One region of the Ewingella sp. C233 genome, then DNA from elsewhere that is predicted to be linked to it. Evidence: predicted binding sites of a transcription regulator. Region 1 holds the regulator's gene; the other holds the start of a gene.
The links. The regulator CRP, encoded in region 1, controls carbon source genes, mostly activating them, when cyclic AMP is high. The targets are predictions, from matches to a motif close to ATGTGANNNNNNTCACAT.

Region 1 (3,477 bases):
GTCTGGCTTATCGCTGGTAAAGCCTTATTCCGGTTCCACTACTTCAAAACTGTGCGTTATCGATGCGGCTTTCCCCAGCATCAGAGAAACCGAGCAATATTTTTCAGCAGAAAGCGCCACCGCGCGCTCGACGACTTTGTCGGACAAGTTCTTGCCAGTCACAATAAAGTGCAGGTTGATGTGCGTGAACAGACGCGGCGCTTCTTCACGGCGTTCGGACGTCAGCTTCACTTCGCAGTTCTGCACATCGTTGCGGCCTTTTTGCAAAATAGAGACGACGTCGATAGCGCTGCAACCGCCTGCCGACATCAGCAACATTTCCATCGGACTTGGGGCTTTATCGCCCGCATTGCCGTCCATCAAAATCTGGTGACCTGACGCAGATTCACCCAAAAACGTCAGTCCTTCAACCCATTTTACCCGTGCCTGCATGTGCCTTACTCCTGGTATAAATATTCAGCCAAATTTATCTCAGACTACCCTTTTAGGCAAAAACCGGCAACGTAACCCGATCCCCATCATGCTGAAGCGAGACAACAGAAGACACCCGCGCAAACCTGTGCTACAAACGAAGCCGATACACACTTTTCAGTAAATTGCGGTGATGGGTTTGTGGTTTTCACATGAAACCACGGTGCTAACAACAATAATAACGCTGTTTCACTCCGACTCCCGCTTGCAGCATTACTGGACAGTTCTTATGCTAAAAGGGCGCGTACTTTTTAAGACGCCGTACAGGGAACTCTGAGCCCTGTGATTTTGGGCAGCGATAACAACAGAGGATAATAGCTAATGGTTCTCGGCAAGCCACAAACAGACCCTACTCTCGAATGGTTCCTGTCTCACTGTCATATACATAAGTATCCTTCCAAAAGTACGCTGATTCACCAAGGTGAAAAAGCCGAAACGCTTTACTACATCGTGAAAGGGTCGGTTGCCGTCCTGATTAAAGATGAAGAAGGCAAAGAGATGATACTTTCCTACCTGAACCAAGGTGACTTCATCGGCGAGCTGGGACTCTTCGAAGAAGGGCAGGAACGTAGTGCATGGGTTCGTGCTAAATCTGCCTGTGAAGTGGCTGAAATTTCTTATAAAAAATTCCGCCAGTTGATTCAGGTTAATCCGGACATTCTGATGCGCCTTTCCGCTCAGATGGCGACACGCTTGCAAGTGACTTCAGAGAAAGTGGGTAACCTCGCCTTCCTCGACGTGACGGGCCGTATCGCGCAAACCTTGCTGAATCTGGCAAAACAACCGGATGCGATGACCCATCCGGATGGTATGCAGATCAAAATCACCCGTCAGGAAATTGGTCAAATCGTCGGTTGTTCACGCGAGACGGTGGGTCGCATTCTCAAAATGCTGGAAGATCAGAGCCTGATCTCCGCACACGGTAAAACGATTGTCGTTTACGGCACCCGTTAATTCCCTGAAAAACGGCGCGGCAGGCAACTGTCGCGCCGTTTTTATTGGGAAATAGGGATACAACACAGTGATAGCGCGGCTGAAGAAGCAACGCATGACGTTATGGCGTCGTTTTTTTTACCATCCCGAAGTCAACTATGCCCTGCGCCAGACGCTGGTGCTGTCTATTCCTGTGGCGATTGGCTGGATGCTCGGTCAGTTGCAAATGGGACTCTTATTTTCTCTGGTCCCCGCCTGCTGCAATATCTCCGGCCTTGATACCCCGCATAAGCGCTTTTTCAAACGCCTGATCGTGGGGGGCTCTCTCTTTGCTTTCAGCAGCCTGATGCTGCAACTGATGCTGGTGAACTGGCACGTTCCGCTCCCGCTTATCATGCTGTCGTTCGCGCTGGTGCTTGGCGTGACGGGTGAAATCAGCCCGCTGCACGCCCGTTTGCTGCCCGGTGCACTGGTCGCCACCATCTTCACACTCAGCATGGCAGGCGTGGTGCCTGTCTGGCATGCGCCCCTGTTGTATATCGTCGGTACCGCCTGGTACGGGCTGTTTAACTGGGCGTGGTTCCGGCTGTCAGAAGAGCAGCCGATGCGCGAAAGCCTCAGCCAGCTCTATCTGCAACTGGCGGATTATTTCGAAGCTAAATATAGCCTGCTGACCCAGCACACCGATCCCGAAACCGCGCTGCCGCCGCTGCTTAAGCGCCAGCAGCAGGTCATCGATCTGATCGCCCTGCTCTATCAACAACTGCACATGTTGCCCAATAACGGCCACCATCATCAGCACAAACGGCTATTCCAGCGTTTTCAGGTCGCACTGGATTTACAAGAGCACATTACCGTCAGCCTGCATCTGCCAGAAGAAGTCCAAAAACTGGTGGAAGAGAGCCACGCCGAAGCCGTGATCCGCCGTAACGCCCAGGTGATTGCCGCCCGTCTGCGGGTAATTGCCGACGACATTCTTTATCACCGGCGTTCTGAACGCTTCACCATGGCGAATGAGCTGGCCGCGCTGGAAAAAATCGCCTCACGGTACCGTGATAACCCGGTCGGCCAGTTCTGTTATTACCATTTCAGCCGCATTGCCCGCCTGCTGCGCACCCAGCGCCCGCTATACCGACGCGATCTGATGCAGACGCAAAACCGCCTGCCATTCTGGGCGGCGCTGAAAGGTTATCTGTCGTTTAAGTCCGTGGCGCTGCGCAATGCGGCACGTCTTGGCGTGGCACTGGCCATCGGCAGCAGCCTGGGCCTGTTTTTCAATTTGCCAAAACCTTACTGGATTTTGCTCACGGTAATGCTGGTCAGCCAGAACGGTTACAACGCCACGCGCGTACGCATTCAGCACCGTGCGCTCGGCACGCTGATAGGTTTACTGCTTGCTGCCGGATTACTGCAACTCGAATTGCCCGAAAGCATTACGTTGCTGTGTATGTTGCTGATCACCGTGGTGTCTTACACCGTACTGCGCAAAAACTACGGGCTGGCTATGATTGGCATGACAGTCACCGCTGTTTATACCTTGCAGTTGCTGGCGATGAATGGCGCACATTTTCTCGTTCCACGGCTTATCGATACCCTGATTGGCTGCGCACTGGCGTTTGGCGGCACGCTCTGGCTGTGGCCGCAGTGGCAGAGTGGTTTGCTGCGCCAGAACGCCTGGCAGGCGCTGGAAAGTGATCAGGACGCGATCCGTTTATTGCTGGAGGAAAATCCCGATCCCGTGAAACTGGCGTACGCCCGTATGCAGGTTACCCAGGCGCACAATGCCCTGTTCACGTCGCTCAATCAGGCGATGCAGGAACCGGGCTTTAACTCGCGCTATCTGGCCGACATGCGCTTATGGGTGACGCACAGTCAGTTTATTGTCGAGCACATCAATGCCATGACCATTCTGGCCCGCGAGCACTACATGCTGACGCCACAGCTGGCGATGGACTATCTGCAACGTTGCGAAATTGCCCTACAAAGTTGTCAGCAGCGCCTGACCTACGACGGCCCGAGCAGCGAAAGCAGCCTGTTCGCCACGCCAGAATTGCACCCCGACATGCCCATCAC
Region 2 (3,477 bases), on a different contig from region 1:
GCCGATGTAGCGGGAGTAGTCGGGGAAGTCGCCGCTGCGGCACAGGCGGTTAATCTCCTCGGCTTCTTCAATCGCGGTGTGGTCTTTCCATAACACGAACATGGCGTTCGGGTTGTTTTCAAATTCGGGACGCAGTGCCAGCACCTGGCCCTGTGCATCCACCGGCGCCGGGGTGGAACCGGTGGAATCCACGCCGATGCCGATAATCTTCGCGCAACGATCGCTACCAAGGCGCTCCACCAGATTCACAATCGCCTGTTCCATCGCTTCTATATAGTCACGCGGATGATGGCGGAACTGATTCTGCGCGGCGTTGCAGAACAGACCTTCCTGCCAGCGCGGGTAGTAAACCACGTCGGTGTCGATCTCTGCACCGCTCTGGCAGTCCACGGCCAGCACGCGTACGGAGTCGCTGCCAAAATCCAGACCAAGAGCAATTGCACCTTGCGTCATTCTTCTCACTCCCAAGATATAGATGAAATATGTCTGCTGAATATCCTGTGCGTGGGTGAGCGTGTTGCGTGAGGAGGCGTTAGCTACAAGTATGTACAATCCTGCTCCTCATGATGTTTATGTGAGGTTAGTCAAAAGTTAACGGTTGGCTAAAATCGCTATATCTATGCACGATCCTGCTGTAATCCCCAAGTGTGATAGCGCTCTACCTTCCAGCGTTAATTTCCCGTTAAAACTGTCCCCGTCCTGTTTAGCAAAAAGAGCGATCTTGTCCACAAAACGCCGTTATAAGGCAGATGAAAGCAGGTTCGCTTTTTGGTTTCACCCTACTGAGAACGTTTTCACGCCGCGACTGAGCTGAGAGATTTCGACGCAACGTCGCGAGCGACAACAATAAAAGTCGGAGAACATCATGCATAAATTCACTAAGGCGTTAGCGATGGCAGGTTTTGCTGTCGTTATGTCACATTCAGCTATGGCGGAGACCATGAAGCTGGGCTTTCTGGTTAAACAACCGGAAGAGCCGTGGTTTCAGACTGAATGGAAGTTCGCGGATAAAGCAGGCAAGGATCTGAACTTCCAGGTGATCAAAATTGCAGTACCGGATGGCGAAAAAACGCTGAACGCTATCGACAGTCTGGCGGCCAACGGGGCAAAAGGATTTGTGATTTGTACGCCGGATCCGCGTCTGGGACCGGCCATTATGGCGAAAGCCCGCAGCTACGATATGAAAGTGATTCAGGTCGATGACCAGTTTGTGAATGCCAAAGGCAAACCGATGGAAGAGGTCCCGTTAGTGATGATGGCCGCCACCAAAATCGGTGAGCGTCAGGGGCAGGAACTGTATAAAGAGATGCAAAAACGTGGCTGGAATGTGGCGGATACCGGCGTAATGGCCATCACCGCAGATGAGCTCGACACAGCACGCCGCCGTACCACTGGTGCGATGGACGCGCTGAAAGCGGCCGGTTTCCCGGATAAACAAATATATAAAGTGCCGACCAAATCTAACGATATTCCGGGCGCGCTGGATGCCGGTAACTCTCTGTTAGTACAACATCCGCAGGTGAAAAACTGGCTGATCCTCGGCATGAATGACAATACCGTTCTCGGCGGCGTGCGTGCCACCGAAGGACAGGGCTTTAAAGCGGCGAACGTGATCGGCATCGGTATCAACGGTGTTGACGCGGTGAACGAACTTTCTAAAGGCGCGCAGACCGGCTTCTACGGTTCCCTGCTGCCAAGCCCGGACATTCATGGCTACAAAAGTATCCAGATGCTGAATGAGTGGGTGACCAAAGGCGTTGAGCCACCGAAATTCACCGAAGTGACCGACGTTGTTTTAATTACCCGCGACAACTTCAAGGTGGAGTTGAAGAAGAAGGGCCTGATGTAATTTCCTCGTCATACTTCGGGTTGTAGCCTGCCTGCAACCCGAAGTATTCAGAGGAAAGATTTGGTCGTTAATGATCAGGACCCCATTTTCTCGTCTTCAGGTAACTACTATGACTCAGCAAGCCTTACTCAATGCCTCGCTGCTGAAACCGTCGCTGACGGCGTTTGATGCGGCTGTGCCGTATCTGGAGTTTCACAATATTGGCAAGACGTTTCCCGGCGTGAAAGCGCTGGATGGCATCTCGTTTAACTGTAAAGCCGGGCAAATTCACGCCCTGATGGGCGAGAACGGCGCAGGGAAATCCACGCTGCTCAAGATCCTCAGCGGTAATTACCAGCCCTCGCAGGGTGAAATCCACATCAAGGGCCAGCCGGTGAGTTTTACTCATACCACCGATGCGCTGGACGCCGGTGTGGCGATTATTTATCAGGAACTGCATCTGGTGCCGGAAATGACGGTGGCAGAGAACATCTATCTCGGGCAGTTGCCCAGCAAATATGGCTGTGTGAACCGCAAACTGCTGCGCTATGAAGCCAAAATTCAGCTGGAGCATCTGGGGCTGGATATCGACCCGGATACCCCACTGAAATACCTGTCTATCGGGCAGTGGCAGATGGTGGAGATCGCCAAGGCGCTGGCGCGTAATGCCAAAATCATTGCCTTCGATGAACCGACCAGTTCGCTGTCGGCCCGCGAAATCGAGCAGTTGTTCCGCGTTATCCGTGAACTGCGCGCCGAAGGGCGGGTGATTTTGTATGTCTCTCACCGCATGGAGGAAATTTTTGCCCTGAGCGATGCCGTCACCGTCTTCAAAGATGGCCGTTATGTCTGCACTTTTGATGATATGGCGCAGGTGAATAACGAGAAACTGGTGCAGGCGATGGTCGGGCGTAATCTCGGCGATATCTATGACTACGCGCCGCGTCCGCATGGAGAAATCCGTCTGCAACTCGACGCGGTCAAGGCGCCGGGTGTGAAAACACCCATCAGCCTCAGCGTGCGTCAGGGGGAGATCGTCGGCCTGTTCGGGCTGGTCGGTGCCGGGCGCAGCGAGCTGATGAAAGGGCTGTTTGGCGGCACAAGGATCACGGCGGGTACGCTTTCGCTCGACGGCGTAGTGCTCAATATCCGCAAGCCCGCCGATGCCATCCGTCAGGGGATCATGCTCTGCCCGGAAGACCGCAAAGCCGATGGCATCATTCCGGTTCACTCAGTGCAGGACAACATCAACATCAGTGCACGGCGCAAAACGGTTACGGCCGGATGCCTCATTAATAACAAGTGGGAAATGCAGAATGCCAACAAGCACATCGCCTCGCTGAATATCAAAACGCCCAGTGCGCAGCAACTGATCATGAATCTGTCCGGCGGTAATCAGCAGAAGGCCATTCTGGGCCGCTGGCTGTCGGAGGAGATGAAAGTGATCCTGCTCGACGAACCGACCCGCGGCATTGATGTCGGTGCCAAGCACGAAATTTACAACGTGATTTATGCGCTGGCGAAGCAGGGCATCGCCGTATTGTTTGCCTCCAGTGATTTGCCCGAAGTTTTAGGGCTGGCGGACAGAATTATTGTAATGCGCGAAGGCGCGATTTCCGGCGAGTTGCTGCATGACGACGCCACTGAAG

Region 2: ACZRKO_RS06095 (arabinose ABC transporter substrate-binding protein) is a predicted target of CRP. The motif match lies at 573-590, and genes of this name have one in related genera.

Annotation. Positions count from the first base shown of each region.
Region 1 covers NZ_JBUZRI010000004.1:22,952-26,428, forward strand. The annotation lists gene ACZRKO_RS17730 (LysR substrate-binding domain-containing protein) at 1-20, shown strand, start outside; gene ACZRKO_RS17735 (OsmC family protein) at 25-432, opposite strand; gene crp (cAMP-activated global transcriptional regulator CRP) at 793-1,425, shown strand; gene ACZRKO_RS17745 (YccS/YhfK family putative transporter) at 1,520-3,477, shown strand, end outside.
Region 2 covers NZ_JBUZRI010000001.1:1,340,834-1,344,310, forward strand. The annotation lists gene ACZRKO_RS06090 (ribulokinase) at 1-453, opposite strand, end outside; gene ACZRKO_RS06095 (arabinose ABC transporter substrate-binding protein) at 866-1,849, shown strand; gene araG (L-arabinose ABC transporter ATP-binding protein AraG) at 1,959-3,477, shown strand, end outside.